Regions from separate parts of the Brevibacillus schisleri genome, predicted to be linked through region 1. Evidence: riboswitches for the same ligand, from Rfam matches in the RefSeq annotation. Region 1 holds a riboswitch; each other region holds the start of a gene.
The links. Region 1 has a riboswitch for cyclic di-AMP ahead of ACUUHJ_RS15520 (CAP domain-containing protein). Riboswitches for the same ligand answer to the same signal wherever they lie in the genome.
Positions count from the first base shown of each region.

Region 2: another riboswitch for cyclic di-AMP. It lies ahead of ACUUHJ_RS05625 (C40 family peptidase); the one in region 1 lies ahead of ACUUHJ_RS15520 (CAP domain-containing protein).
Region 3: another riboswitch for cyclic di-AMP. It lies ahead of ACUUHJ_RS02400 (quaternary amine ABC transporter ATP-binding protein); the one in region 1 lies ahead of ACUUHJ_RS15520 (CAP domain-containing protein).
Region 4: another riboswitch for cyclic di-AMP. It lies ahead of ACUUHJ_RS03635 (CAP domain-containing protein); the one in region 1 lies ahead of ACUUHJ_RS15520 (CAP domain-containing protein).

Region 1 covers NZ_JBVNDM010000001.1:3,157,952-3,165,461, reverse strand. The annotation lists gene ACUUHJ_RS15540 (2-phosphosulfolactate phosphatase) at 1-187, opposite strand, end outside; gene ACUUHJ_RS15535 (hypothetical protein) at 311-757, shown strand; gene ACUUHJ_RS15530 (cold-shock protein) at 928-1,131, opposite strand; gene ACUUHJ_RS15525 (rhodanese-like domain-containing protein) at 1,562-1,906, shown strand; cyclic di-AMP (ydaO/yuaA leader) riboswitch at 1,991-2,148, shown strand; gene ACUUHJ_RS15520 (CAP domain-containing protein) at 2,157-2,948, shown strand; gene ACUUHJ_RS15515 (hypothetical protein) at 3,013-3,165, opposite strand; gene ACUUHJ_RS15510 (homoserine dehydrogenase) at 3,266-4,276, opposite strand; gene def (peptide deformylase) at 4,280-4,834, opposite strand; gene ACUUHJ_RS15500 (aminotransferase class I/II-fold pyridoxal phosphate-dependent enzyme) at 5,013-6,320, shown strand; gene ltrA (group II intron reverse transcriptase/maturase) at 6,928-7,510, shown strand, end outside.
Region 2 covers NZ_JBVNDM010000001.1:1,110,218-1,117,727, forward strand. The annotation lists gene ACUUHJ_RS05610 (cytochrome P450) at 1-284, shown strand, start outside; gene ACUUHJ_RS05615 (sensor histidine kinase) at 476-1,861, opposite strand; gene ACUUHJ_RS05620 (response regulator transcription factor) at 1,862-2,581, opposite strand; gene ACUUHJ_RS05625 (C40 family peptidase) at 2,796-3,317, opposite strand; cyclic di-AMP (ydaO/yuaA leader) riboswitch at 3,322-3,461, opposite strand; gene ACUUHJ_RS05630 (LiaF transmembrane domain-containing protein) at 3,781-4,185, shown strand; gene ACUUHJ_RS05635 (PspA/IM30 family protein) at 4,250-4,945, shown strand; gene ACUUHJ_RS05640 (class I SAM-dependent methyltransferase) at 5,040-5,618, shown strand; gene liaF (cell wall-active antibiotics response protein LiaF) at 5,633-6,523, shown strand; gene ACUUHJ_RS05650 (sensor histidine kinase) at 6,537-7,510, shown strand, end outside.
Region 3 covers NZ_JBVNDM010000001.1:446,236-453,745, reverse strand. The annotation lists gene ACUUHJ_RS02420 (Na-translocating system protein MpsC family protein) at 185-553, shown strand; gene ACUUHJ_RS02415 (hypothetical protein) at 612-1,022, opposite strand; gene ACUUHJ_RS02410 (glycine betaine ABC transporter substrate-binding protein) at 1,042-1,977, opposite strand; gene ACUUHJ_RS02405 (ABC transporter permease) at 1,974-2,813, opposite strand; gene ACUUHJ_RS02400 (quaternary amine ABC transporter ATP-binding protein) at 2,797-4,023, opposite strand; cyclic di-AMP (ydaO/yuaA leader) riboswitch at 4,417-4,563, opposite strand; gene ACUUHJ_RS02395 (ABC transporter ATP-binding protein) at 4,734-5,789, opposite strand; gene ACUUHJ_RS02390 (ABC transporter permease) at 5,786-7,510, opposite strand, start outside.
Region 4 covers NZ_JBVNDM010000001.1:686,371-693,880, forward strand. The annotation lists gene vanT (serine racemase VanT catalytic subunit) at 1-1,682, shown strand, start outside; gene ACUUHJ_RS03625 (sensor histidine kinase) at 1,729-2,820, shown strand; gene ACUUHJ_RS03630 (hypothetical protein) at 2,946-3,593, shown strand; gene ACUUHJ_RS03635 (CAP domain-containing protein) at 3,723-4,310, opposite strand; cyclic di-AMP (ydaO/yuaA leader) riboswitch at 4,318-4,475, opposite strand; gene ACUUHJ_RS03640 (aminopeptidase) at 4,723-5,838, opposite strand; gene ACUUHJ_RS03645 (iron-containing alcohol dehydrogenase) at 5,934-7,133, opposite strand; gene ACUUHJ_RS03650 (methyl-accepting chemotaxis protein) at 7,228-7,510, opposite strand, start outside.

The DNA of each region.
Region 1 (7,510 bases):
CATCCTTTACCTGATAAGGATAAACGATACCTCCTCGTCCCGTTACGATATCGACACACGTGCTGAAGGAGAGCACATCGATAATGACGATCATATCCGATGCTGCCCCGACCTGTTCTACCCCTTCGTATCCCCAATCAAATCGAGCTGTATAGTCAAGTTGTTTGCATACAGTTCTATCTCCCAACCCCTCCACCATCCTCTATCAAAAATAGGTACTCGTCCCCTTACGTTCGCCGTTACGAATTAAGACAAGAAACAATATCGTATTATTGTCCCACTAGATTACACAAGAATGGAGTGAACATGGATGTCTGAAATCGAATACGACGACGATCAAGGTAATTCGGAAAAAAGAAATCACAGACGCCCAAGAAGAAATACTGTGAGAACGACCGGTATTTTGCAAAACAACCTCGCCCGTGCTCTCACCGCTCACCTCGACCTGGTAAATCTGAACACAGAACCGGTTGAAGTACGTGTGCAAGTATTAAACTGGGGTAACGCAGTTACGCAAACGAATCCAGTTAGCACCTTGCTTGACATCACGCAATTTATCCCTGCGAATACTCGAACTGCTTTCAATGCGCTGATCCCCGCTTCTTTCCACTATGAAGTGCGCCTTACCGTAGCAGAAAACAACAGAAATGTCCTTCTCACCACTTATGGCCGTACTACTATCGGCGGCGGTCAAGTTGTTGGTCTTACCGTTCTTGACAGTCAATTCCAAACTGTCGAAATCGAAACTTGTATTTAACTATCTTGTAGGAAGAAAATGAGGAATTATGGTGGGACGCCATAGTTCCTTTTTTTATCCATTCGCATGCAGGAAAAGGCGCTTGGGACGATCCCAACGCCTTTTTGCTTCTACGACCACGACAAAAAAAGAAACTGCCCTCGAAAGGACAGTTTCTTTGAAAAGGAGACTTACAGTTTTACTACGTTCTCAGCTTGTGGGCCACGGTTGCCTTGAACGATGTTGAATTGAACTTTTTGACCTTCGTCCAAAGTTTTGAAACCGTCACCTTGGATTGCGCTGAAGTGTACGAATACATCGTCTCCGCCTTCTACTTGAATGAAACCGAAACCTTTTTCTGCGTTAAACCATTTTACTGTTCCGTTCGTTTGCATCTAAAAAAACCTCCAAAAATTCAATTTGAATATGCTAGTCATATTTACCGAAGCAAATAAAGCTCACATATCATGAAGAAATACCAGATCATGTGCGATGATACGCCTTCATGATATGTGAATTTTACTTATTCAGCAAATATGCGAATGTAATAGGACGGAACTGCAAAATTAAAAACTAAACCTTTTGAAAACCTAAAACAATGAAAGCCCTTCCTCTCTTCCATCCTTGCGGCTCCGATGACCGCGCCAGTGTGAATCGGGGATTCAAAAATGTTATCCATCAGCATACAAACACCTCGATGAATGATTAGGTATCAATTTTTCAAGTAGCAACCTCATTCTACCATGGTTGTCCAATAAAAGCAACCGTTCACCCTTATTCTGGACGAAGCAGGACTCTGATACAATAGGATTGGGAGGGATTACATTGCAAAATCATATTTTGACAACCATTCAATTATCCGACATGCTTGAAAAGAAAGTGCCCGTACTTTTATTGGACGTACGCGACGCCGAGAAATTTGTTTCCGGCAGCCTCGTTCACGAAAACGCATCGACGCAAAACGTCCCCTATCTTCTTATGAAAGAACAGGACAAGCCGCTTGATGAAGAAACCGAAAAACTCGCGCAAAATGTCCAGATCGTTACCTTATGTACAACAGGTAACAAAGCTCAAAAAGCTGCGGCTCTCCTTCGTGAGCATGGTTTTCATGCAAATGCATTGGAAGGCGGCTTAACTGCCTGGAAGGAACAATCAAACGAAACGAAATGAGCCTAATTTATCAACGATTCTAGGTATTTGCCATATATTACTCCTTTATTTCGATTGGGATTGTCTGATATCGTTGTTCATGCCAAACGAAATAAGCCGAGACTTCCTCTTTGAAAAGGAAGTGCGGGGGACTTTTTTGTGGATGAGCTATTCCACATTGGGGTGAATCGCCGAACTGGCGTAGGGTTGTTTCCTCAATCCGAATCCGACAACTAACCTCGTAGGCAAAAAAAAGGAGAGATTTGTTTTTATGAAACGTTTTGGTTCTGTTACAATCGCGATGACTCTTGGTCTGGGCTTGGCTTTGACAGGGTTTGCTTCTTCTGCTTCCGCAGCATCTAACTGCCCATTGAAGAACGGACAATTCCAATTCAATGTGGGTCAAAATATGGGACAATTCCAAAAAGCACCAAATGCTCAACAGTTCTTTAACTTTTTCCAAAAGCAAGGCTTTGTTCCTGGCCAGCCACAAGCAGTACAGCTCATGCAACCTGTTAAGCAAGGACAAGCTACACCTGTACAACAACCATGCCCGTATCAACCAGGATCTTACCAACAAGCACCCGTACAACAAGCTCCAGTACAACAAACACCAGTACAAACAGCACCAGCACAACCTACCAATAATGTCACTGAGCCTGCCGCTCCAGTAAATCAAGCGGATCAAGCTAAGACGGGTGATTTTGCGAAACAAGTCGCGGATTTGGTAAACCAAGAACGTGCAAAAGCAGGTCTCAAGCCTGTTCTAATGGATGCAACACTGTCCAAAGTAGCTTTGGCAAAAGCACAAGATATGTCTGCTAACAACTATTTTGACCACAACAGCCCAACGTACGGTTCCCCATTTGACATGATGAAGCAGTATGGCATTCAATACTCGACTGCAGGTGAGAATATCGCCATGGGTCAACAGAGTCCACAAGAAGTCATGCAACAATGGATGAACAGTGAAGGCCACCGCCAAAACATTATGAACCCTGACTTCACAAAAATTGGTGTAGGCTTCACAAATGGCTACTGGGTACAAGAATTTATCGGGTAACACGCTTTACACGAAACGAAAAGCCGGTGTCTCTTAATCGAGACCCGGCTTTTTCGTGTAGGCATTAATCCGGCTGTGTTTCAGAAGCCTGTTTTTTGGGGGTACAGCAGCTTTCCTGCTCATCTAGCAAAGCAACGTCCTTTTGATTCATTTCTTGCTTGGTTGGGTAAGCAGATACTTGCTGCAACTCGGCATTGACATCAGACGATTGTTTCATCCGTATGGCCCCCTCGCCGTTTTTGGTGGTGCATCCCTAGTATGCACGCGGTTCTAAACGACTCATTCCTAAGGAACACTGGAAGCACATGCGAATGAACCTATCTGCTAATAATATGTTCAAGGTCTTTTAAAGCAGCCGCTGCTGCCGCGACAGGATCTGATTTTCCTCCAACGACCAATAAACCCCCCATGACATCTGTTTCTACCCGGATGGCTTTTGTCGTACCTGATACGGATGCAAACGGATGGGTAATATCCACCGCACACAGCTCAACTGCTACAGAAACCGTACCATTCGCTTCCTTTTGAATCGTTCCGATCAGCTTGGGAATCTTCATATGCTTTTTCCACGTCTCGATTTGTAACGAGGTTATTTCGCGAATACTTGCGCGTGCGATATCGGTTAGATTTACTTGCCCACCAAAAGCAGCGTTTGCCAGAATCGTGAGCTTCGAAGCTGTATCCCAACCATCGATATCGTAAGAGGGATCCGGTTCGGCAATCCCCATCTTCTGAGCGAGCTCGACTGCTTCTGCACAGGTGAGCCCCTCTTCCATCATTTTTGTGAGCACGAAGTTCGTCGTTCCCGTAAAAATACCTTCGACTCGTTTTACTTCACAGCCTGCCAAGTTATACTGCAAAAGATCGATCGTCGGGAGAGCTGCCGCTGTTGCTCCACTAATTTTCAACGCGGTACCATGTTTTTTGGCAAGAGCGGCCAAACCAGCATAATCAACAACAAGCGCACCTTTTGAAATAGCGATCGCATGCATGGCATTCTCCAATGCATACCGAATATAAGTCAGACCAGGTCCACCCTCTTTTTCAGATGGCCCTGCCTCGATGAGTACATCTGCTTGAACTGATTTGATAAATTCCAGCGCGTTCCAAGATGCGTTCCATGTTTGTTTTGTATGAGCATAGTCTGCCCATTTCCCTGAATCGATTCCGTTCTCATCGTAGAGGCCGGAAGTTGAACGAACGATTCCCACGAGTCTGACATCCGCTTCATATAGCTCGTAGTACCGCTCCCGTCGCTCTTCCAGCAGTCTGGCTACCTGCTGTCCTACTGTTCCGAAGCCTGTCACCATAATATTCCAACGTTTCATGAGTCAATCTCCTTGCTGTTTTATACTCCGTTTATTTCCACCATTTTTTCTATTTTTATCCTGTATCCGGTGCAAATCCTTGCGATTCAGTTTCTTTCCTGTTTTTGCTGAGTAGAGCTCTTCCGTATGATCAAAAAACAATATTCCTTCCAAATGGTCCATCTCGTGCTGAATACACCGAGCAAGGAAATCTTCAGCTTCGATTGTCTCTACTTCTCCTTGGCGGTTCAGCGTCTGGACTTTGACATAATTCGCCCGACGTACAATTCCGAAAACACCTGGTATCGAAAGACAAGCTTCTTGCCCTACCTGCTCACCTGATTTTTCCATCAACACCGGATTGATTAGTTCAATCAAGCCGCTGCCGCAATCCATGACAACCAAACGCTTCGGAATACCAATCTGGATCGCAGACAAGCCTGCTCGACCTTTCGCAGCGTAAATGGTTTGGGCCATATCATCCAATATCTTTTCAACCTGCGGAGTAATGGATAATACTCTTTTTGAAGTTTCACGCAAGATAGGGTCCCCCAGGCGAACGATCATGCGTTCAGCCATTTCCTTCTCCCTCCCGCATTACTCAGTTTTCGATTCCAAGGTAGCAAATCAGGTCCTCGCTGTCAAAGAGAACCTCGCAAAATCTGAAATATCCCGTTAGGCAAGGGTGACAAATGCATGTAGATACGCTATCTTTATTGGTAAAGAAAGATGTTTGTATATGAAAAGGGAGGCTACCATGCATTCATTGGCATCAACGCTGAACGAAACCATCCAACGAGAAAACCCGCACGTGTATGAAATGCTGTCCGATATCGCCAAACTGATCTATTTCCCAAAAGAGGGGATTCTCAGTCAATCGGCAGAAGCGAAAGCAAAAGCGAAAAAGTACAACGCAACCATCGGGATTGCACTGGAAAACGGTCAACCGATGCACCTTAAGGTCATCCAAAATAACCTGTCAGCTTACCAGCCAAAAGACATTTACGAATATGCGCCCCCAGCAGGAAAGCCTGAACTGCGTGCAGCATGGCGTAAAAAAATGATCGAGGAACAGCCTTCACTGGCTAATCATACGTTCAGTAACCCTATCGTTACAAACGCTTTGACGCATGGCCTGAGCATCGTGTCGGATTTGTTCGCTGACAGCGGCGACAGTGTCATCATCCCGGACAAAAACTGGGAAAACTACGAGCTTACTTTTTCGATCCGCCGTGGTGCGGAAATGGTCTATTACCCATTATATAACGACGAGATGAAATTTAATGCTGCTGCTTTGCGCGATTCCATTCTCGCACAAAAAGACAAAGGCAAAGCCATCGTCGTACTCAACTTCCCGAATAACCCAACAGGCTATACACCAGGCCCAGAGGAAGGAAAACAAATCATCGCTGCGCTCAAAGAAGGCGCAGAGGCTGGAATCAACATTGTTGCGGTGACAGATGACGCGTACTTCGGCTTGTTCTTCGAAGATTCGATGCACGAATCTCTCTTCGCGGGACTGTGCGACGTTCACCCTCGCATTCTGCCTGTAAAAGTAGATGGGGCTACCAAAGAGGATTACGTATGGGGCTTCCGCGTTGGCTTCATTACGTATGCATCCCCGTCCAGCGACTTACTCAGCGCTTTGGAGCAGAAGACAATGGGAATCATCCGCGCGACTCTTTCCAGCGGATCACATCCTTCCCAAACGTTCATCCTGCAAGCAATCACTGCACCGGAGTACAAAGCACAGAAGCAGGAGAAATTCGATATCATGAAAGGCCGCGCCAACCGCACCAAGGAAGTGCTCGACAGCGGTAAATACAATGACGTGTGGACGTACTATCCATTCAACTCCGGCTACTTCATGTGCCTCAAGCTAAAGACTGTCGAAGCAGAAACATTGCGCCAGCACTTACTGGAACAGTATGGCGTGGGTACGATCGCTCTCGGTCAAACCGATTTGCGCATCGCCTTCTCTTGCATTGAAGAAGAAAACATTGCGGACTTGTTCGATTTAGTCTACAGCGGTGTGAAAGATTTGGAAAATGCATTGACCAAATAACAAGCTCTCTTGCAAAAGCGTCTTGACCTCGTGTCAGGGCGCTTTCGTTTTCCGTGCGCCCAGCATGGGCGATAACTCTAGGGTGTAAGTCCCGAACGGGGGTTGGCTGTACCAACCGTTAGCTCAAGGCAAGGGTGTCTACCGTGAGGTGGAATCTGGAGGAAGCCGGCGGCAAAGTCCCGACCTGAGGTACACGAATCCAATTTGAGGCTGTTGTATTCGGGCGAGTCTGCTGAACAAGACGAAGCCCTATACAGCCAAGGAATACAGCAGTAAACTTGGGCAGGTACATGGGATGAAAGTTATCGTTCTTACCTGGGGAGGTCTGCATGAAGTGCCTTCAAATGTTGGTAACCGTCTCCGTAAGGAGTCGCTGAACATGCAGAAGTCAGCAGAAGCCATAGTACCCAAGTATAGGACGCTTGAACGGGGAAGGGCTGAACATTAAGTCAACACATCCGCTAATCACTTTCGTGATCAAACTGTGAAGCAGAATTCCGTAAGGAACTACTCTTGGAGAATAAGGGTGAAGCCCTGAGGGTACAAGAGAGGGCTGAGTATTGACCGACAAGACTAGAAGGATGCGTGCGAAGGAAAGGGTATCGTCATGGAGTTGTTGGAGAAAGTCCTATCACGGGAAAATCTATTAGTGGCGCTCGAAAGAGTGGAAAGAAACAAAGGATCGGCGGGAATCGACAGTGTTTCAACCGAACAACTGCGCGATTATATCCGTGAACACTGGTTAACCATTAAAGAACAGATTATGAAAGGAACCTATAAACCTTCCCCTGTCCGCAGAGTCGAAATCCCGAAAACTGACGGAGGGGTAAGGTTATTAGGTATTCCTACCGTGATAGATCGCTTAATCCAACAAGCCATTCTCCAAGTTCTTACTCCCATATTCGATCCCCACTTTTCAGAATCCAGTTTCGGATTCCGACCGAATCGCAGTGCGCATGACGCTATGAGACAAGCACAATCTTATATTTCCGAAGGATATCGCTTTGTCGTAGATATGGACTTAGAGAAATTCTTCGACCGGGTAAATCACGATATTTTAATGAGTCGGGTTGCCCGAAAAGTAAAAGACAAAGCTTTGTTGAAACTTATTCGCGCATACTTACAAGCAGGCATCATGATCAATGGAGTCTGCCTCTCGGCAGTAGAAGGCACACCACAAGGTGGCCCGC
Region 2 (7,510 bases), 2.0 Mb from region 1:
ACCGTGACCCACGCTATTATGAGCAGGCTGAAGAATTCATTCCAGAGCGTTTTAACAGCGACCTCTTAAAAAGAAATCCAGCTTATGCTTATTTCCCGTTTGGCGGCGGGCCGCGTGTTTGTATTGGGAATAACTTTGCTTTGATGGAGGCAGCTTTGCTATTAGCGACGATTGCACAGCGATATCGATTACGACTGGCTGAACCGAACCAGGTAGTGGAGCCCGAACCATTGGTCACCTTGCGTCCTAAGAACGGACTGCCGATGCGTTTAGAAAAGAGATAGGAAAAAAATGGGAGCAAGAGGCAAAAAAAGAGGCATCTTATCACTACGGTTTCGCCGATTGTGTCAGATACCGAACTGGGGGTTATTTATCACTGAAAGCAACATGCTTACAAAAATGATTTTACAAGTAAAATATAAAGAAATAATTAACTGAGAATAAATCTATATAAAGTAAGGGTAGCTTGTGAAAGCTACCCGTGGAAGAAGGGGATGGTGAAGGAGAAACTGCTTCCCATTCCCAATTCACTGTTTACCATCAGATCTCCGCCGTGAAGCCGGACGATGCTTTTGCAAATCGTTAAGCCTAAACCTGTACCGCCACTGTTGCGATTTCGTGATTTCTCCGCCCGATAAAACTTGGTGAAAATCTTCGTCAAGTCTTCAGCGGCGATTCCTTCCCCTTTGTCGATTACAGTGAAAAGGACATGTCCTTCTCGCTGATCACAGGTAAGGTAAATGGAGCCATCTGGTTTGTTGTAGTGAATGGCGTTGTTCAACAAATTTTCCATGACACGACGAAGCTTGGTCTCATCCGCTTCGATGTGTAGTTCATTGGAGATTCGTAGCTTCCATTGAAAGGTGAGGCCTGCCTCTTTGATTCTTGGCAAATAGTCCTCAATGATTCCTCGCAAGAAGCTTTTGACATGAATGCGGTTAATGCTGAGTCGAACTTCGGAGCTTTGCGTGGTGAAGTCCTGCAGCTCGTCCAGCAGCTTTTCCAAGTCCGTCGTTTTTAGCTCGATCTTGCCCATCTGTTTCTGTATTTTGGTCATATCCGTCACGCGACCAGAGCCGATGTATGAGGCATAACCTTTTATCGTGGTGAGAGGTGTACGGAAGTCGTGGGCGATCGAAGCAATCATTTCAGCCTGTCTTTCTTCCGCTAAGCGAAGTTCATCAACCATTTCCCCGAAATATCGAAAGAGTTGTCCAAATTCATCATGCGAGCGATACGTAAATGTGACCAGTCGCTTCCCTTCCTGGATTTCTTGGGTGACGCGCGATAATTCGTTAACTGGCCGTAGTATCCAGCGAACGAACAAAGCGAGCAGAACCAATCCTACCAGACTAATGCTTCCGTAAATAAACCAAAGCATCATGGAAACTCCTGTTGTAGCCATCATGTCGTAATCATCCGTGTAGAAATAAACAACAATCTCCCCTGTACGCGGTGGCTCCTGCTGAAAATGGTACTCAGCGACCACTTTGAGGTCACTTTGCTTAGCAGAATCGCCACGGCTTGATGAGGAGGGGGAAGGCATTTTTAAATTATAGGCGCTTGATGTTTTGCTATAGATGGTGTTTCCATTGGCGTCCTTCACGAGCATGCGGTACATCACGTCGTCTGGCAACTGCTTCTCAAGCTCCATGCGTTCGATTGGGTCCTTGAAATTACTGACGAGAAGCAGTTGATTGAGCATGACCTTCTCAGCGGCTTCCTTCTCAGCCTGGTACTGATTATGCCGGTCATTTTTGAGTTGAGCGACAATAATGTCTTGAAAAACAAATTTAAACAACAAAATGTTGAGTGTGAGCAAGGCAATGAAGGAGAGAAAAATTTTATTGCGCAAGCTCATTTAAAGCTTCTCCCCGATAAATACGTAGCCTGTCCCCCATTGTGTTTTAATGAATTGACGTTCTGTTTCCAGCTTCTCACGGAGGTTTTTAATATGGACCGTCACTGTATTGAGGGAGCCATAACCATATCCCCAAACACGGTCATAAATTTGCTCTCTTGTAAAGACGATGCCCGCATTTTCTGCGAGGAAGGTGAGCAGTTGGAATTCCTTGGTAGAGAGCTCGATCTTTTGGTTACATACATATACGGAATACGTTTCTTTATGAATTTCCAAGTCCTTGAATTTCAAAACCGTAATTGGAGAAGAGGCTGTTTCTTTCTCAGGCTGCTCTTCGGTATGCTTGCGAATGCGCTCATAGCGACGAAGGTGGGCACGAATGCGAGCGAGCAGCTCTTCTGTATCAAAAGGCTTCGTGATGTAATCGTCTGCGCCGATTTCGAAACCGACTACCTTATCTACCGCTTTTCCTTTGGCACTGAGAAACAGTATAGGCAAATCCCACTCACGGCGAATTTGAGAGCAGAGCTCGTAGCCACTCATGTTGGGCATCATAATATCCAAAAGGATCAGGTTGGGACGCTCACCTTGGCTGAGCAACGAGAGAGCATCTTCTCCGCTTTCAGCAGAAGAAACGCTGAAGCCCTCGTTCTCCAAAATGTCTTCTAGCAGTTCAATAATCTCCAGATTGTCATCGACAATTAAAATGTGATCTTTCACCGGAACAACCCCCAGTTACTTCTATTAATAAGGAATACCATTCAAAGAATGGGTCTTGTCTATCATAACATGCTTTGACCTTATCAGGGGAAGAAACCCCGTAAGTTATTAAGTTGTTCTAATATGTGAGGGTACCTCTTTAGACCAGGTACTAAATTTCGTCAGAAAAAGCCAGAGACGTAGTGTCCCTGGCTTTTATTATTTTGCCGAATGACTATTTTTTAGCTGGTTTTTCCGGCAACGATGCAGCTTGCACCGCTTTTTCCTTATTCGGAGTTTCTGCTTTCGCTAGAACAGGAGCATTGAGACGCTTGGCGCCTACATAACGCTTGCTCCAGTAGTATGGATCGTTCAACTTGGTGTTGACGACTCCACGACCAGATTCCGAGTGCACGAATGTGCCGTCTCCGATGTAGATACCCACGTGAGAAATGCTGCGACCGTTCGTATTGAAGAATACGAGATCGCCTGGTTGCAAATCTTTTCTGTCTACCTCTGTACCTAATTCGTACTGGGAAGCAGAATTGTGAGGCAGGTCTACACCTAACGCATCAAATACGTAGCGCGTGAAACCGGAGCAGTCAAAGCCCTTTTTGGACGAGCCGGAAGATTTGTAAGGGGTACCGTACAAGTCACTGACAACTTCATGGAGAGTATTCTCCTCAGCAGCCTGTGCAGCGCCTGCCCCCATAGCAAGTAATCCAGCCATAAATAAAGATAAAACCATCTTGCGCAAAAGAAACTGCTCCCTTCGTGAGCCTACGAGGTTAGCTGAAGGGTTCGGTCGAAAGGACGCCCTAGGCTGCTAGGAGTAGCAACCATTCACCCCAAAAACGTGGTTCCCCCGTTTCCGCTAAGCGGAATTCGGCTATTTTTCGATGTTTTTTTACACGCACTCTTACTAAGATTCTACGCCAGTCCTTTTTTTCCTTCTTTTTATCTGTTCATTCACATATTCGTCACAAAGATACCGTCAAATGCTGTAACGTTTTCGTTCGACAGTGCAAGCCGCCCTTCGACGCGGGCTTATTCCTGCCTTGCGGGAGAGCTCGTCCGATTAAGGCAGGAAAATGTCTCCGTCCAAGGACGGAGGGAAAAACCAACCGCACGCCCGTTATGGGAAGCCTATACCGAGGGCTACAATAAGGGCATAACGTTCCACAAGCACCACATGCAAAACGAATGGAGGTAAGCGAGTAATGAGCGAACGGTCTGGCAAAGTACTACTCGGGCTGGTTCTGCTGCTAGTCGGTGGGTTGGTTCTTCTCGATCTGGTGGGGATCGATATCGGAGACTTGCTCGGGTTTATCATTCCCGGCGTGATCATGATATACGGTGCCAAAAAGATCATGGGACAAACCGGTTCACGTTTTTGGGGAATCCTGGTCTTCCTATTCGGGTTCCTGATGTTGATTGGCAAGCTTGACCTACTGTTTCACGCGCTTCTGGCCATTGGGGTGATTTATCTGGGATATCGCTTACTGCGTCCCAGCCAAGAACCTAAACAAGCGCCACCTGCTTGGGAGCGTGAATGGGCCCAAAAAGTATTAAAGGAAGATACGCTGGACACTTGGGAGAGAGATGTAAGAAGACGCCCACAGTAACGCCAATGTCGCAAGAGTCTTTTGGATGAACAATATGATGTGATATGATGAGGAGGAAAAAATAATGAGTATCTTTAAACGTTTGCGTGACCTGACAGTAGCTTCGGTAAATGATGCATTGGATTCGATGGAAGATCCGGTAGTAATGCTGAATCAATATATGCGTGACATGGAAGTAGAAATCGGACAAGTTGAAGTAGCGGTTGCCCGTCAGGTTGCACTGGAAAAGAAATTCCGTCAGCAATTGGACGAAGCCAATGCTCTGATCGAAAAACGTGATCGCCAAGTCAAGCTCGCCTTGACTGAAGGAGAAGACGAGTTGGCTCGTCGAGCACTCGCTGACAAGAAGCAGTACGAAGGCCGTGCAGCGGAATATGAAACTCTCTACCTGTCAGCATCCGAGGCAGCTACGCAAATGCGCGAGAAGCTGGCTGAGCTGAAGGAAGAGTTCTATAAAATGCGTGCGAAAAAGTTCACACTGATGGCACGTGCACAAGTAGCTCGTACCCAAAAGCAAGTCAATCAAGCAGTTGTCGGTATCGGCAATCAGTCCGCAGGCCGTGGCTTCGCTCGCATGGAAGAGAAAGTCATGCGCATGGAAGCAGAAGCGCAAATGAGCGGGCAATGGCGTCAAACGAACCGCGCTTGGGAGAACGCTTTGTCTGAACTGGAAAAGGATGATCTCGATGCAGAACTTGCCAGCATCAAAGCATCCATTAAGGAAGTGAAAACACCGGTAGCCAAACCAGTACAATCCTAATTCAACAGGAACTGGGGGATAAGGTGTAGAATAGATTGTGTCAATTCGGCAGCCTGTGTACATCAGGCTGCTTTTCCCCTAGGAGGTACGATTCTTGCAGGACTTCTTGGTCTTTTTGCGGCGGTTTATCGCTGAGCCTGGACGCGTCGGTAGTATAATCCCCAGCTCTCGTTTTTTATGTGAGCAAATGTTGAAAAGCGTCGATTGGGCTTCAACCGATGTGATCCTGGAGCTGGGACCTGGTACAGGGGCATTTACCCAAACGATCTATCAGCGCTTGCATCCCGGCACACAGTACGTGCTCGTGGAACGAGATTCCCAATTTCGCTCTATGCTTCAATCACGTTTTCCCGATCTTCCTATCAGGGAGGAAGCGACTAAACTTAGGTCTTACTTGGAGGAGCAGGACCTTGCAAGTGCAGATGTCATTATCTCAGGTCTGCCATTCGCCAATTTTCCACAAGAGCTGCGGGCAGCAATTCTGGACGAAGTTCAATCTGTACTGAAGCCAGGGGGCCTATTTATTACATTCCAATATTCGCTACAACTCCAAGCTGAGTTGCAGGATCGTTTTCCCTGGGTCAAGATCGACTTTACCCTGTTGAACATTCCGCCTGCATTCATCTATACATGTCGTAATGGACAAAGTGAAAACGATCAGCGTGGGGCGTGAGAGAGGAGACTTTTGTGAAACTGTCCCGTTTGCACAAAATGTTGGCTGGTGTCCTGATTATTTTTACGGGAATCGGTCTTTTATTAGACAGTTTGGGTATCATATCGTTCGGTCTGTTTGACTTGTGGCCGATGGTGCTTATTTATTTTGGCCTTCGTTTGTGGGGGAATAAAAATCGGATTGGCGGAGGGATTCTATTCTCTCTTGGGACCATCATCGCGACGGATATGTGGTTCGGTGTCGGAATTGATGATTTGTTCCAGATTGCAGTACCAATCGTGTTTATTTATTTCGGCTTTCAGTTGATTCGGGGCAAGAACAACAAACGAGATCAGCGTGTGAATCAACCATTGGGAGAGAGTGGGACCCCTTCTGCTGCGGAGACGATTTTAACTAGTGATGCGAGTGTCCCGAATGACGTGAACGTTTCAACAGCAGAATGCCCTTGGCAAGACAACTGGAACAAATGGAAGCATGTTGGTGGCAAAATTCCTCATCACGAAAAAATGTCTTCATCACCTGACGACATGTTGCCAAAAGATTCCCGCAGTTCTCTGATTGGGGATTATCACCTGACTTCCGGGCGTTTTGAACTGAGTTACTTGCATGTCTGGCATGGAATCGGGGATGTTGTGATTGATCTTTCTCGGGCAGTGTTGATGCGGGATGAGGCGTTTCTTGTCGTAGAGGGCTGGGTAGGCGATGTGACGATTTATGTGCCTATCGATCTTCCTGTATCGGTAACGGCAGGCTTGAGTATTGGTGACCTGGAGGTGCTAAGCCACCGACAGGGAGGTATCAATCGCAGTGTTAAGATTCGTTCTGATCAGTATGATGAAGCATTGCAAAAAGTAAACTTGCATATCTCGCTGCTTGTCGGCGATATAAAAGTCAAGTACATCTAGGAGGTACTGGCGGATGCGTCGACAGCGATTGGCAAGTATTCAGTGGCAATACGTGCGCTATGGCATGTTACTGGCCGTCAGTGCAATTACTGCCGCGTTTATTTGTTTCTTTTGGCTATATTTTTTATGGAAAGACCACCCCGGGATTCATCGGTGGTACAACGAAATAATTAGCGACCGCAACCTCGTGAAGTGGCTGGCAGAATATATAGGCATCAATCTGCCTATCGATCCAGAGGGCTTGATTCAGCTTGCTGCTTTTGTTGTTTCTTTGCCGGCAGGTGTCTTAGTGGCATTGATCATTTCCTATATTATCGGCAATTTGTTGAAAAAAAGACTGAGTGTACTGTGGGAAGCTGCCATGAAGCTTGGACGCGGGATGTTGTCATATCGGGTTCCCGAATTGGGCGTCGATGAAGTCGGCGAATTAGGATGGCAGATCAATCGCTTGGCTTCGCAATGGGAAGAGCAAGTAGCATCTTTGCAGCGTTTGTCGAACCACAATGCGGCTCTCGCAGAGCAATTGAAGCATGCAGCAGTAACGGAGGAGCGACAGAGATTGGCGAGAGAACTGCATGACGCAGTCAGCCAGCAGTTGTTCGCTATCGCCATGACGACTGCGGCGATGAAGCGGCTTGTAGAAAAAAATCCTCAGCGTGCAGCCCAACAGATCGAATTGGTCGAAGAGATGGCAGCAGCTGCACAAGCGGAGATGAGGGCATTGCTCTTGCACCTTCGCCCGGCTACGTTACAAAACAAGTCATTGAAGGAAGCTATTCTGGAACTTTTAGATGAGCTGACGCGTAAAAATACCATGCAGCTGACTTGGGAGATCGAAGACGTCGAAGGCTTGCCGAGTGGAATTGAGGATCATTTGTTCCGTATTTTGCAGGAGTCCTTGTCCAATACATTGCGGCATGCCAGAGCTACCCAGATTACAGTGAAGCTATTTACACTGCAAGAGCAGGTTCGCCTGCGAGTAACGGA
Region 3 (7,510 bases), 2.7 Mb from region 1:
CAGTCTTTTTCACACGATTTCTGCATTCTTTATCCGTGTAAGCGATTTAAACCTATCAGGCCTCATCCGATCATGATATTTCATCGTTTCTCTTGCGTTTTCACATTATCAGCCTATTTGTTTGACAGCCCCAAGACTGCTGAGTAATATTAGGCACAATGATAAATTATGGGAGGTATGGCGTTTGGCCATCTCTAACAAGAAAAAGCTGGAAGCTGAAATCAGCGAAGCATTCATAAAATTTCAACGCGAACTGATCGGACGAGGTCCGCAGGAAGCGAAGACCTACATCGTCGGTGATATGGTCATCGCAAGGTTCAAGGGCGTTCTCACCGTCGAAGAAAAGCATCTGTCCAGTCACGATAAAGGTCGCCGCATCGTCAAAGAAATGCGCGAGGTTCTCCGTGAAATGTACAGTGAAGAATCGGAAGAAATCGTAGAAAAGCTGACCAGCTGTAAGGTACTATCGAGCCATAGCGACATCAGCACGAAGATGGGTGAACGGATCGAGGTTTATGTATTGGACAAGGACCTCGAAAAAATGTTGGGCTAAATTTTCACGAAAACAAGGCTCCGCCTCATTTGCAGGCGGAGCCTTTTCTATTTCTCTCTTAGCCACTCATCTGTTCAGCCAACCAGCCGTAGCCTTTATACCCGGGCTGACTCACGATGACGTGATTCGCCCCGAGCGCCTTGTATAACATCGCGTTCCGATGCTCCTGCGTCATCACAAAAATCCGGCAGGTGCCCAGCTGCTTGAACAGTGTAACGAAGTCGCGTCCCTCCGCCCACTCATCGGGAAAGATGTAGACGGATTGGTATATCAGCAAGGATTCCTGATCGCGGTAGCACTCGTCAAATGAGATGGGCAAAAAACGCTGAATCGTCTTATCTCCAGGCCCCGCTTTCAATGAAAAGGCACCTGGATTCCTTCCCCAAAACGCAGGCAAACTGTCGCAGCATAGTGTCTGGACAAAAGAAGTGAAAGCTTCCCCCTTGCCTATTACGAGATAATGCTTCATAGCAGCACCTCCCCTTCCCTTATTGGAGATCCTCAATGGACGAGATATTCATGTACGAAGGAACCACGAGTCCGATTTTGGTTCCGTCGAGATTCGGACCCAAATCCTCGATTTGCCCACCGAATTTTTTCAAATAGCTCGTATCTGTAGACGGCAGCCACGCTGCAACCATCCCATCTACATCCCCAATGGCCACACCTGCCCACATCGGTCCAGTCTGCACCTGACTCAATTCGACCTCATACCCCAGCTTCTGCTCAAGCACATGCTCGACGACGTGCGAGCTGGCAATCTCGGAATCCCATGCTACATAAGCGAGAGTCAGCTTCTCTTTTTGGACAGGCTGTATGCCCTCCACCCATTTCGCTACTTTGGCTTCATTGTTTTTTACCCATTCCGCAGCGGCCACTTCTGGATCTTTTCCGTCAATCATTTGAACCATGACCGACTCCATATCGGCTGGCTCCCACCAGAACTTATCCAGAAATTGATAGGCAGCAGGCTGATCCTCTTTCAGCCCTTTGCGCACGATGGTATGAATTTGTTCCGCTCCGCCAAAGCCGTTCTTTGGGTCCGCCAAGTATTTCAAATCCATCTTTTTAAACATCCAGTGCGGCGTCCAGCCCGTTATGATAATTGGTTCCTTCGCTTCGTACGCCTTGATCAAAGCTGCTGTCATAGCGGCATCTGAACCTTCGACAAGTTGCCATTTATCCAAGCCATACAGGTTCATGACTTCCTCTGTCTTTACCATCGAGCCTGCTCCTGCATCGATTCCGATGATTTTGTAGTCGAGCTTTTCTCCTAGCACGTTGTCCGACGTCTCAGAAGGAATCGGACCGACCACCGTTGCTGTCGGTATTTGTGTGTTTGTGTTTTGATTAGAGCAGCCTGCGAGCCAAGCTGTCGCTCCCATCATGACTGCCAATATAGCTGGAACCATTTTGTTCATCATGTGTTTCGCTCCTTTTTTCCTGCATGTTGGGTAAGCCGATCCAATACGATAGCGATGATCACGATGGATAACCCCGCCTCGAATCCTCTTCCTATATCCACTTGCGATACGGCGCGATATACGTCTGCACCCAAGCCTTTCGCCCCGATCATAGCCGCTATGACCACCATCGACAGGGCGAGCATGATGCACTGATTGACTCCCGCCAAGATCGTCGATTTCGCATATGGCAGTTGTACTTTCACGAGCTTTTGCCACCCAGTTGCGCCAAAGGCGTCCGCCGCTTCCTCCATTTCCGCTGGGACCTGACGTATGCCTAAGTTCGTGAGACGCACGATTGGCGGCAAAGCAAAAATAACGGAGGCAATAACTCCCGGCACCTCGCCCAAACCGAAGAAAAAGATCGCGGGAATCAAATAAACGAACGCTGGCATCGTCTGCATCAAATCCAGTACTGGCGTTACTAGATTGCGAAACGTATCGTGTCTCGCGCAAAGAATGCCCACCGGAATCCCGATGACGATCGAAATCATGGTAGCAGTGAGGACGAGTCCCAATGTCTCCATCGTTTCATCCCAGTACCCCAAGTTGTGGATGAGAGAAAGTCCAACAACCGTAAAGACCATGGACGCTCTCCCTGCAAAAACCCACGCAGCGGCCCCCAGCAGCAAGATGAGAATCAGCGAAGGTATCTCTGCCAAAACCGTAGAACAGTAAGTCACCATCGTGGAAATGACGATAGCCACCGGATCAAACAATACCCCTTTGTACTGGCCCAGCACCTCCACGAACCCTTCCATCCAACCGCCAATCGGTAGCTTAGGCACGACGTCCATCACTCATCACCTCTGCTCTCTGATGCTCTTGTACATTGACTTTGCCTACCAGCCCGCCTAGCACCGCTCCTTTTACGATGACACCCAACAAACGCTGCTGCTCGCCCACTACCGCAATCGGGACATGCAGGTCTGCCATCATCGGGAACAAGCTGTGCAGACGTGCGTCAGGCGAAACGGTAGGGAGGTCGGTTTTCATGATTGCCTCCAGCGAATCTCCCGTACTGATCGCGAGTGATACGTCATACGCCGTAATCAATCCGAGCAGTGTGCGCTTTTTGTCCACGACGTACAAGCTGGACACACCATTATCCATCATGAGTTGCAGCGCCACTCGGGCCCCTTTGTCAGGCGTGATTGCTTCTGCCCGTTTCATCACATTTTCAGCAACGAGCACCCTGGACAGGTCGGCATCCTCCACGAACTTCCGCACGAATTCATCCGCGGGGTCTGCCATGATTTCTTCAGGGCGGCCGATCTGAATGATCTGCCCGTCTTTCATAAAGGCAATCCGATCGCCCAGTCGCAACGCCTCATGCAAGTCATGCGTAATGAACAGGATCGTCTTTTTCATCGTCATCTGAAGCTCCAGCAACTCATCCTGCATATCTTTTCGAATGAGCGGGTCCAGTGCACTGAACGCTTCGTCCATCAAGAGAATATCTGGATTATTAGCCAATGCCCGCGCCAGCCCGACCCGCTGGCGCATCCCTCCGCTCAGTTGATCCGGGTGCGCATTTTCCCACTCGGTTAATCCAACGAGCGCAAGTGCTTCCCGTGCTTTTTCTTGCCGGAGTCCTGGCGGTACTTGCTGAATCTCCAAACCAAACTCCACGTTTTCTCGTACCGACCGCTGCGGAAACAGGGCGAAATTTTGAAAAACCATCCCGAGCTTCTTCCTCCGCACCTCACGCAAAGCTGCTGCCTTCATGTCCACGATCTCTTCCCCATCGATCTCGATGCTTCCGCTCGTTGGGTCAATCAGTCGATTACACAGTCGGATTAAGGTGGACTTGCCGCTGCCTGACAGGCCCATAATGACGAAGATTTCACCTTCCTCGACTTCAAAGCTGACCTGATTGACACCGATGGACTGGCCGGTTTGCTTGTAAATTTGTTCTTTTGTACGTCCTTCCGCCAGCAGCTTCAAGGCCAGCTCGGGCTGCTTGCCGAACACTTTTGTAAGTTGATGGACTTTCATTTTGGACATGATATCCCTCATCCTTCGTTTTTTCGTAAATGGAAAAAGCCCGCGAAGTTTCGACACTCCAGCAAAACCAAGTAGGCACGCTTGATTTTTACTCGTGTTGAAAATCCGCAGGCTTACGTAATACCTGGCGTCCATTTTCAGGACTCCCTGTACTCTGTCTTCCTGATTTCGATTGTCAGCGGTTTATGTCGTACCGACTGCCTCTCAGCGATCCACACCATTCCCTTCACGTTGTATCGGCGTAAGCTGCTCGTCGGTATTTCCATAAAAAATAGGCCGATCCATTCTTTTTCTCCAGAACAAAGGTCCCAAAGAAAAAGCCTGTATCGGCCTATCACACGCCCGCAAGGAATCCCCTTGTTGCGCACTATATGCCTAGACTTTATCCATCCATGACCTTCCCTGCTTTGGCCGACGAGGTTAGCTGACGGGTAGGATGGCAGAGAAGACATTTCCTCATCCCTCCTGATCACTCAGGATTAACCCCAAAAGATTGGTTCCCCCGCTTCCGAGAATATCGGAACTAGGCCGTATTGTGTTTTGTTGCTTATTTGATCGTGATTGTGATTTTGATTATACGCTCGCTTCCAGTTATTGTGAACGTTCGTTTTCGTTGAATCAAACAGAATAGCGCCTTTCTTAATGAGTCGCATTGATTTAGATGGTTCATGCTCATCCAATTGAAGAATCTCTTGGCTATCTTTCCCTTTTTACACACAAACCTCTACGCATACACGCTCCTCATAGGAAAAGCGCTGACTGATGTCCGTGACAACCTCCCAGTCATCCTCCCCGACCCGGATCGAATAAAGCAGCTCTCGCCCCTGAAATTGCACATGAGATACCTTTCCGACAACGCCTTCCATTCCTTGCTGCCACGCTGCGAGCTTCAATTGATCGGGACGAACCGGCAATATTTGCTGAGCATGAAAGGAAGAAAAGTCTCGGGAAACGGCAATCGGTACCGCTGGCTCTCCTTGCCTCTCCAACAGAAAGGTATTGGGGCAAGACCAGTTTCCTTTTAAGAAGTTGGCCCGTCCCACAAACTTGGCGACAAAAGGAGATTGGGGCGAATAGTATATATCATGCGGGCTACCTGCTTGTTCCACCCTCCCGCCTTTCATTACGACGATCTGATCCGCCATAGCTAGTGCCTCTGACTGATCGTGTGTGACGTAGACGATGGAAGTACCCAGCTCGCGGTGAATAAATTGGATTTCTTTGCGCATTTGCATACGCAGCTCTGCATCGAGACTGCTCAATGGCTCGTCCATCAGAAGCAGCGTAGGGTTAAATACGATGGCCCGCGCCAGAGCAACACGCTGCTTTTGTCCACCAGAGAGCTGATTGGGAAATCTCTCTTCCATTCCTCCGAGACCAACCATCTCCAGCATTTGTGCCACCCGTGCCTTTGGTTTATCTTTGTAAGCGGCAGGCACGTGCTTTTGATGTTGCAACGGAAACACCACATTCTCATAGACAGTCAAATGCGGCCAAAGTGCGAATGACTGAAACACCATACCAATCCGCCGCTCCTCTGGCGGCTTTCTTCTTGCCTGGTCCGCTACGCACTCTTGATTGATCCAGATTTCTCCGCTGGTAGGCGATTCAAAACCTGCCAATAGCCTAAGCAGTGTGGTTTTTCCGCAACCGCTCGGCCCGAGCAAAGCAACGAATTCCCCTTGTCCAATTTGTAGATCCAGATGGTGGAGCGCCGTCACATCTCCGAATTTTTTGGAAACGCCCTTCACTCTTGCACTGTTCATCCCTGTACCCTCCGTTGCCAATATCGCTTCCATAAACCGCCAATTGTCAAAGCCAGCAGGATGGCCACTACGATCAACGAAGAAAGGGCCGTGCTATGAGTCGTTGATCCCGCCTGCTCAAAGCTAAAAATAACGACACCGATCGTTTCCGAACCGGATGACCACAGAAGCGATGATATTGTCAATTCAGTAAATGCTGTCAGGAACACCAGAAACAAGCCTGTTGCCATTCCCGGTGCATAGAGCGGAAGCAAAATCCGGGACCACCTCGTCCAAAATCGCCCACCATTGATCCGTGCTGCTTCTTCTACTTCCTTGCCCACCTGCATAATGGAGACCGTACTGCTTTTTACTTGCAAGATCAAAAAGCGAGTCACATACGCAATCAAAATGAGCCAAACCGTTCCATATATTCCTGGCTGCCAGCTGGGAATCGGCTCGATCCACGTTAAAATCATCGCCAGACCAAGCACCATACCGGGCAAAGCATACGGCAAAGCGACAGCTCCTTCCATTACTTTTCCCATAAAGGAAGGCCGATGGATGCGCCAGTAAGCGAACCATGTTCCAGCCACCACGCACAAGACGCCAGTCAAGCAGGCCAGCATCAGGCTATTGCCGATGGCCGCTCTCGTTCCAACATGGTCAAACAGAACAAATGCAAAATGCTTCCACGTCAGATTTTGCGGAACAAAAGGCAACCCATACGCCTTGATGAAAGCGTTCGCTGCCATGGACAAGAGAGGAAGCACACTCGTCACCAACAAAAAGAGTCCAACAAGAACCTCCACAGCCCGTCGATATCTTTCCAAGTGACGGCGAATCGATTTGTCCTCGGCACTGGTCTGGTCCACCCGGCTTTTACGCAAAAAGAGCCACTGTACTCCTGTTCCCGCCAATGCTATCACGCCAAGCAAAATAGACAAGACAGATGCCCGCGCAAAAGCGCTCGGTCCAAATCCGATGACCTCCTCATAAATCAACGTACTCAATAAAGGGATATTTTCCGGGATCCCGAGAAACGCAGGGACACCAAAATTATCGAGTCCGGAAATAAAAGCAAGCAGCCCACCTCCTGCAATTCCCGGTAAGGCGAGTGGGAGTGTCACCTTACGAAATACAGTCGTAGCCGTAGCCCCTGAAGAATGAGCCGCCCATTCCAGTTCTTTGGGAATCCGATACAGAACGGATAGCGTGAGCATGTAGACCAACGGATAATGCGTGAGACCCATTACAACAATGATCCCGTCCAATCCATAGACGTCCCACAGCTCCAAAGGCCCACCATAAAGCCAGCTCGCTGCCCGGTTCAATACCCCTTGCGGACCTGCCAGTTGTGTCCAGGCCAAGGTCATCACGTACGAGGGAATCAGCAATGGCAACAGAGCAAGTACGTGAATGGCAGACTTCCAGCGTATGTCTGTATAGGCGCATAACCAAGCCAGCGACACGCCAATGACTAACGCGATGAGCGTAGAAGCTCCTGCCGCCGTAACGCTGTGACCGATAGCGTTCCACGTGCGTTCATGTGTGATCACATCCGCAAAGTATCGAAGACCGATCCCTGCTTCTGTTTGCACACTAAGAGCGATCAACTTCCACAACGGATAAATAAAAAAGAAGGCGACCGGCACCAGCACGATCCATGTGGCCGCCTTTTCCAACGACAGGGGTACGGCTATTTTTCGCCGTTCCCCCATCTTGCGCTCGGACACTGCTGC
Region 4 (7,510 bases), 2.5 Mb from region 1:
TGCTGTATGGCATCGGGTTATTGGGAGACAGCTACTTTGGTTTGGTACAGATGAGTCCGTTCGTGGACAGTATCTACCAATTGATGTTTACTTTGTTTGATTACACGCGGAACGGTATATTTTTTGCCCCTGTGTTTATTGTCATGGGAGGGATGATTGCCAATACCCGCAGACGGAAAAAGAACAAGGTCGCACCGTATGCCATCGGGTTTGTTTTGTTCGGTAGCATGCTGGTCATGGAAGGCTTGATTTTGCAAGCTTATCAGCTGCAACGCCATGACAGTATGTATATTTTTTTGATACCATGCATGTATTTTCTCTTTCAACTTTTGTTGTTCTGGAAAGGAAAAAATTGCCCAATCCTGCGAAAGCTGAGCCTGTATGTTTATATCATCCATCCACTGTGTATTTTGCTCATTCTCACAGCAGCCAAAGTAACGGGACTGACAGGGCCGCTTGTTGAAAACAGCTTGGTGCACTTTACGCTGGTCACAGTGCTGTCGTTTGTTCTTTCAGTGCTGGCGATGAAGGCGATCCAGCGCTTTCGAGGTGGAAAACCGGATCAAACTGGGCGAGCATGGGCTGATATCCATCTTCCGCATCTCCAACATAATGTCAGGGAAATCCAGCAGGTTCTCCCCAAGGATTGTGCGATGATGGCAGTCGTCAAGACGCAGGCATATGGCCACGGCGGATGGCAAATTGCGAGGTTCTTAAACAAGCTCGGAATTGATCACTTCGCCGTTGCCACAATCGATGAAGGAACCGAGCTAAGGAAGAAGGGCGTAAAAGGGGAGATTCTGGTGCTTGGCTATACCGATGAGCGTCGGATACGCCAAATCGCCCGTTTCAAACTGACACAAACCGTAGTAGATGACGAATATGCTCAAACACTGAATGGCTACAACGTGAAAATCCCTGTTCATATCAAGATCGACACGGGGATGGGGAGACTCGGGGAGTCTTGGGAATACACGGAAAAAATTGCGTCCATGTATCGATATAAGCATTTGCAGGTATGCGGTACCTTTACGCATTTGAGTGTGGCTGACAGTTTGGAAGCTTCCGATATTGCATACACGAAAAATCAAATCGACCGTTTCCAAAAAGTGATCGATCAGCTGAAAGAAAAGGGGATCGATCCACAGAAGCTGCACATCCAAAGCAGTTACGGCGTACTGAATTACGGGGAGCTGCAATACGATTATGCTCGGGTGGGGATCGCTCTCTACGGGATGTTGAGCAAGCAGGGAGACAAGGTAAAAACAAACGTCGACCTACGACCTGTGCTATCACTAAAAGCAAGAGTTGTGCAGGTGAAACAGGTGGAAAAAGGAGCATCCGTGGGCTACGGACGCGCCCACATAGCGCAGAAGGACATTAAGATTGCCATCGTATCCATCGGATATGCAGATGGGGTTCCGCGCATGCTGTCACAAGTGGGGGCTACCTGCTTGATTAAAGGAAAAAGACCACCGATTATTGGCTTCGTCTGCATGGATCAGCTTATTGTAGATATCACAGATATGGAAGAGGTGCAAAAAGGGGATGTTGTGACTTTTATCGGCAGAGATCAAGAAGAAGAGATTACTGCCGAGGAAATGGCCCAACAATGTAAAACCATTACGAACGAGCTGGTAAGCCGTTTGGGAGAACGGGTTAAAAGAGTCTATCATGATTGATCTTTGGACGAAAACGAGTATAGGTAGGGAGTGGTTCATTTTTTCCATGGCGAAGGGGAGACATAGCTTTCGTTTCAAAATGCTTGGGCTTCTTGGGTTTGGCATGCTTTTGGCCGGTATAGTAACCTATCTGCTCTATAAAGTGCTCCAGTTTTACTATCGGGTGGGGGTTAAGTACGAAGATCCGCTCGCCCAGGTTCGCTATTTCATCAAGGAGATGGGGGATATCAATTTCTTTTTGATTGTCTTTGCTCCCATTGCGATCTTGTTTTTCTATCTCCTGACCAAACGGTATGCTGGCTACTTTCGGGAGATTTCTACGGGCATTCATTATCTCGCGAGTGGAGACTTTACACGGCATGTCCATATTCCATCCAATGATGAGTTTGCAGAAATCGCCAAGGATATTAATACAGCAAGCGAAATGCTACAACAGGCGGTAGAAAGAGGAGATTTCGCCGAAAGCAGCAAGGATCAGCTTGTTTTGAATCTGGCGCATGACTTGCGTACACCCCTGACATCTGTTTTGGGTTATCTCGATCTCATTTTGCGAGATGAGCAGTTGCCACAAGAACAGATGCGGCATTATGTGACAATTGCTTTTACCAAGTCGCATCGATTGGAAAAGCTGATTGATGAGCTCTTCGAAATTACGAGAATGAATTACGGCATGGTTACCATCGAGCAAAAGGCCATTGATTTGAGTGAATTGCTTGTCCAGTTAAATGAGGAGATGTATCCTTCCTTTGAGAAAAATGAGCTCGTCGCGCGGTGTACGGTTGCTGCTCAATTAGTGATCGTGGGAGATGGGGAGCTGCTGGCACGCGTATTTGAGAATATCCTGACCAACGCGATACGCTACGGGGGCGATGGCCAGTTTATCGATTTGAACGCTTATCGTGAGGGCGATGAAGTGGTTGTGCAAATCATGAATTACGGCGACCAGATACCTGAGGAGGCGCTGCCGCATATTTTTGAAATGTTTTTTACAGGCGACAAAGCGCGAACGCATCAAGGAGGAGGCACAGGACTCGGCTTGTTTATTGCCAAAAATATCGTCGAGAAGCATCGGGGAACGATTTCTGTCCAAAGTGATTTGATTCATACGTGTTTTGAGGTCAGGTTGCCGTATGGATGAAATGATGGCAAAAGTAAAAAAATGGAGATGCTTCAATGTCTCCATTTTTTTATTTCATAATTCATAGAGATTTTAAAAAATGGTATAATATTCCTGTATCGAAGTGAATTAACTTTGGGGGAGTTATGAATAAATACACATGGACATTGATAGGTGCGCTAATTGTTGCTGGAATATCATCAGCTACTTGGGCTGGGGCTATTAACCAAGGGGATAAGGAAGCATTACAGGCATATAAAAATATGGAACAGGCACGTAACCAAGAGAACTACCCCTTAAGCAAATCGAGTAGGAATGTAACCCTGTCAAACTTTTCGATTCAGGGAGCTGTTTTACCAGAAGCGGATAAAATACGTAACTATAACGATACGAATATGCAAGGACTACTATCTTCAACGGATGAAAAACTTTCGTTCATTATGGAAGAGGATGAAGTAAAAGGTATCGTTATAGCAACAGATACAGAGCCAATCATGGCTGGTGGTGAAAAAACTGGTCCTGAATTGTTTGACCTTTACGAGAACATGAAAAATACACTCGGGGAAGATGCAAACATTACGTACTTTAGTTATTCAGGTGGGTTTATCTTCGTTGCAACTGATAGGGAAGGTGAGGAAAGCTTGTGGCTCGATCAACGTGCTTCTACATTTTTAGATCTCCCTTCGCACAGGCAACTCAAATCTGGAGAAGTTGTAGAAAAAATTCGAGAAGGTGCGGAATCGGTGGTTGAAGAAAAGACAAACGAACTAGAAATGGGAAGTAAATCTGAATAAAGCGTATAAAGCTAGCTGTTGGCTTTTCACGGAGATTGATAGATGTTCAAAGGCCACTCCAGACAAGGCTGGGAAAAAACAAGAAAGCCGGGTCCCCGCTAGAGGACTCGGCATTTATATCTAATTTCATTATCCGATGAATTCTTGTACCCAGTATCCATTCACAAAGCCTACACCGATTTTGGTGAAGGAAGGATTCATGATGTTTTGACGGTGTCCTTCACTGTTCATCCATTGGTTCATGACTTCCTCAGCGGTGTGTTGACCCATGGCGATGTTCTCACCCGCGGTCATAGAAGATACACCGAATTGTTTCATCATGTCAAATGGAGAGCCATACGTAGGGCTTGTATGGTCAAAGTAGTTGTTGTTGGACATATCAGTCGCTTTTGCTTGTGCAACTTTGTTCAGGGAAGCATCCAGTTCCACTGGCTTCAGACCTGCTTTTGCACGCTCTTGGTTTACCAAATCAGTTACTTGCTTCCCAACAGAGGAAGCATCCACTTGTTGGTTAGCTTGTTTTACTGGCTGTTGAGCTGGCTGCTGTTGATTCGCTGGTGCTGCGTAAGGTGCTTGCATTTGCGGTTGGACAGGTTGCATATATGGTTGATATCCGTATTGCGGACATGTGGTAGCGGCAGAAGCTGTGTTAGAAAAGCCGGAAAGAACAAATCCCAATCCCAATGTTGCGATTGCAATAGTACCAAGGCGTTTCATATTCACATCGTCTCCTTTTTTTGGCCTACGAGGTTAGTTGACGGATTCGGATTGAGGAAACAACCCTACGCACTTTGGCGATTCACCCCATGCAGATCTCTCATCTGCAAGTAAAAAAGATCCCCCGCACTTCCATTCGAGAGGAAGTTTCGGCTGTTTTGTTTGGCATGACCTAGAATAACAGAGATTCACCGGTGAAAGAAACCCGTAAAATTTGGTAGGATTAATAAGAATATCTCTTGAATGAAGCAAGCCTGCTGCTCGGCCAAGTCGTCGAATATGAGGTGGCCAATGTGTTCAAGCCCGCTGACAGTGTCGCCTCACAGCATCAGTCTCATACTTTATTTTCTCTGAACAATAGAAAATGGGCTAGGGAGCCTCATTCCCTAACCCATTTTTTCATTCATTGCACTTAAATCAAATTCTCCGGGTTCAAGCCTTCCAGCTCTGGCAACACAAAGCGCCCATCTTTTCTGATCAGCACATCGTCAAACCAGATTTCGCCGCCGCCGTATTCAGGGCGTTGGATTTGGACCAAGTCCCAGTGAACGGAGGAGCGGTTGCCGTTGTCTGCTACTGTGTAAGCATTCCCTGGCGTGAAGTGGAAGCTGCCCGCGATTTTTTCGTCAAACAGGATGTCCAGCATCGGGTGGAGGATGTGCGGGTTGAAGCCGATCGCGAATTCTCCGATATAGCGTGCGCCCTCGTCCGTGTCGAGGATGTCGTTCAATGCTTTCGTATTGGAGCTGGTCGCTTCTACGATTTTGCCTTCTTTGAAAGTGAACTGAACATCATTGAAGGTAATGCCGTTGTAGATCGATGCGGCGTTGTAGAAAATGGTTCCTTCCACGGAATCACGTACAGGAGCGGTGTATACTTCGCCATCCGGGATATTGCGTTTGCCGTCACATTTGATGGCATTGATTCCTTTAATGGAGAAGCGCAGGTCCGTTTTTGGACCGACGATGCGTACGCGATCAGTGCGCTCCATCAGCTCTTTCAACGGAGTCATGGCAGCTGACATTTTCGCGTAGTCCAGATTGCAGACGGAGAAGTAGAAGTCCTCAAAGCTCTCGAGACTCATTTTGGACAGCTGCGCCATCGACTTGTTCGGGTAGCGCAGTACAACCCAGCGTTTGTTCGGAACGCGCTCGTTCGTATGTACAGGTTGATACAGGACGCGAGCGTAAATGCCCATTTTGTCTTCTGGTACGTCAGCATACTCGTTGATGTTGTCGTAAGCGCGGATGGCGATGTAAGCGTCCATGTCCTTCATCCGGTCATATTCGTATTTTGCCATCAGAGCCATATGTTCTTCGCTCGTGCCTTGATAGAGTGCACGCATGACTTCCTGGTCTTTTAAGGTGACCAAAGGCAGAGCCCCAACTGCAAATGATTCACGTACAAGTGCACGAACGAGTTCAGGTTGGAGGCCTGTATTTTCGATCAGAACTTTTTCGCCTTTTTGCAAATTAAGCGAGTAACGGACGAGACGGCTTGCCAGTTCATTAATGCGTGGATCTGCCATGGTGGTAACCTCCGTAGTAAAATAATTTTGATTAGTGATTAATTTGTATTATTACATAACTGAGCGTAGGCTCGCCAGTGTGTTTGATGCTTCCATTACAGGTAAGCCTCGTAGATCGCGATTACATCGGATTCATTCAATTTTCGTGAGCTAGGCAGATATCCGATTCCGCGTCCGCCAATGCGAACCGCTTCCTCAGCCATTTGGGCCAGTGATTGTTTGGTTACACCGAAGTCAGACAGACGTTCGGTGATTCCCATGCGCTCATACCAACGGCGAACGGCTTCAATCGTTGCTCGTGCTGCTTCGTCCTCGTTCTCCACCGTAACACCAAAACAATGACGTCCCATACGGGCTAGTCTCTCGGGACGGTCTTGCAATATCACCTGTTCGAAATACGGAAGGGACAGGATCGCCAGTCCACGACCATGAGCCATATCGTAGATTCCGCTCAGCGGATGTTCAATTCCGTGCAAAGGCATGCCAGCACCGCGACCGCCAGCAGCGAAGGGACTGATGCCCAGCGTGCTCGCCCATAAAAGGGTGGATCTTGCTTCAGCGTTGTCTGGTTGCTGGATCGCTGTGATGGAGTGCTCGACGACGAGGCGAATGAGTGTTTCGGAAATCCCGTCCTGTACGTGGGTCCCTTCCGCGCTGATCAAATAGTTTTCAAACAGATGGGAAAAGATATCGGCGCAAGACTCCGCTGTGACGCGAGCCGGAACGGTAAAGGTGACAGACGGGTCAAGAATGGCAATCTTCGGGTAAAGTGCTGGACCGTTGATCGAAGATTTTTCATGCGTGTCCCAATTAGTTAGGACGCTGATATGGTTTACTTCCGAACCAGTAGCGGCTACTGTCGGGACGGTCATGATCGGCAGTGCTTCCTGAACGGGTACCAGTAATTGACCAGAACCGCTCGGATTTCCCCGCATGTAATCGTAAATCGGGCGTCCGGAAACGGCTGCTGCCGCAATCGCTTTGGAGGCATCCATCACGGAGCCGCCACCGATAGCCAGAATGAAGTCACACTGATGCTCACGCGCAAGCGCAGCGCCGGCATCAACTGTTGCCGTACGCGGATTCGGTTCAATTTTGTCAAAAACAAGATACGCCACTTGAGCTTCCTGCAACAGAGCCTTGGCGCGGTCCAAAAGTCCTGTACGTTTGGCAGCATTGCCGCCTGTAACGAGCAATGCTTTTTGGCCTAATGATTTTGCTTCTTGGCCCAAACGTTCCAGTTCGCCTATGCCAAAGTAAATTTTGGTAGGAAAAGACACTTCAAATGGAAACATCTGAAATTCCTTCTTTCACGTATTGGTTATACCACTGACAAGTTTATCATAAACAAACGAAAAGAGCCTGCCCGGAGGGGGAGGCTCATCTTGTTTAGGCAACGCGAAAGCGATCACTGATTTCTTGCAGCCGCTCAGATAAGGCTAGAAGCTCTGTTGCCAATTGACGTGATTTTTCAATAGAAGTGAGCTGTTCGCGCGAGGCGACCAACATTTCTTCTGTGCTGCTTTTGGTCTCTTGTGAAACGGCAACAAACGCATCGAATGCCATGTCTACGGTGTGCAAGCCTTCGGTTATGTCGGATAACCCCACGTTGGCAATATGCAGCTCTCCCGTTGTCTGATCGACAGCTTGTCGAAGCTCAAGAAAAGCAGAT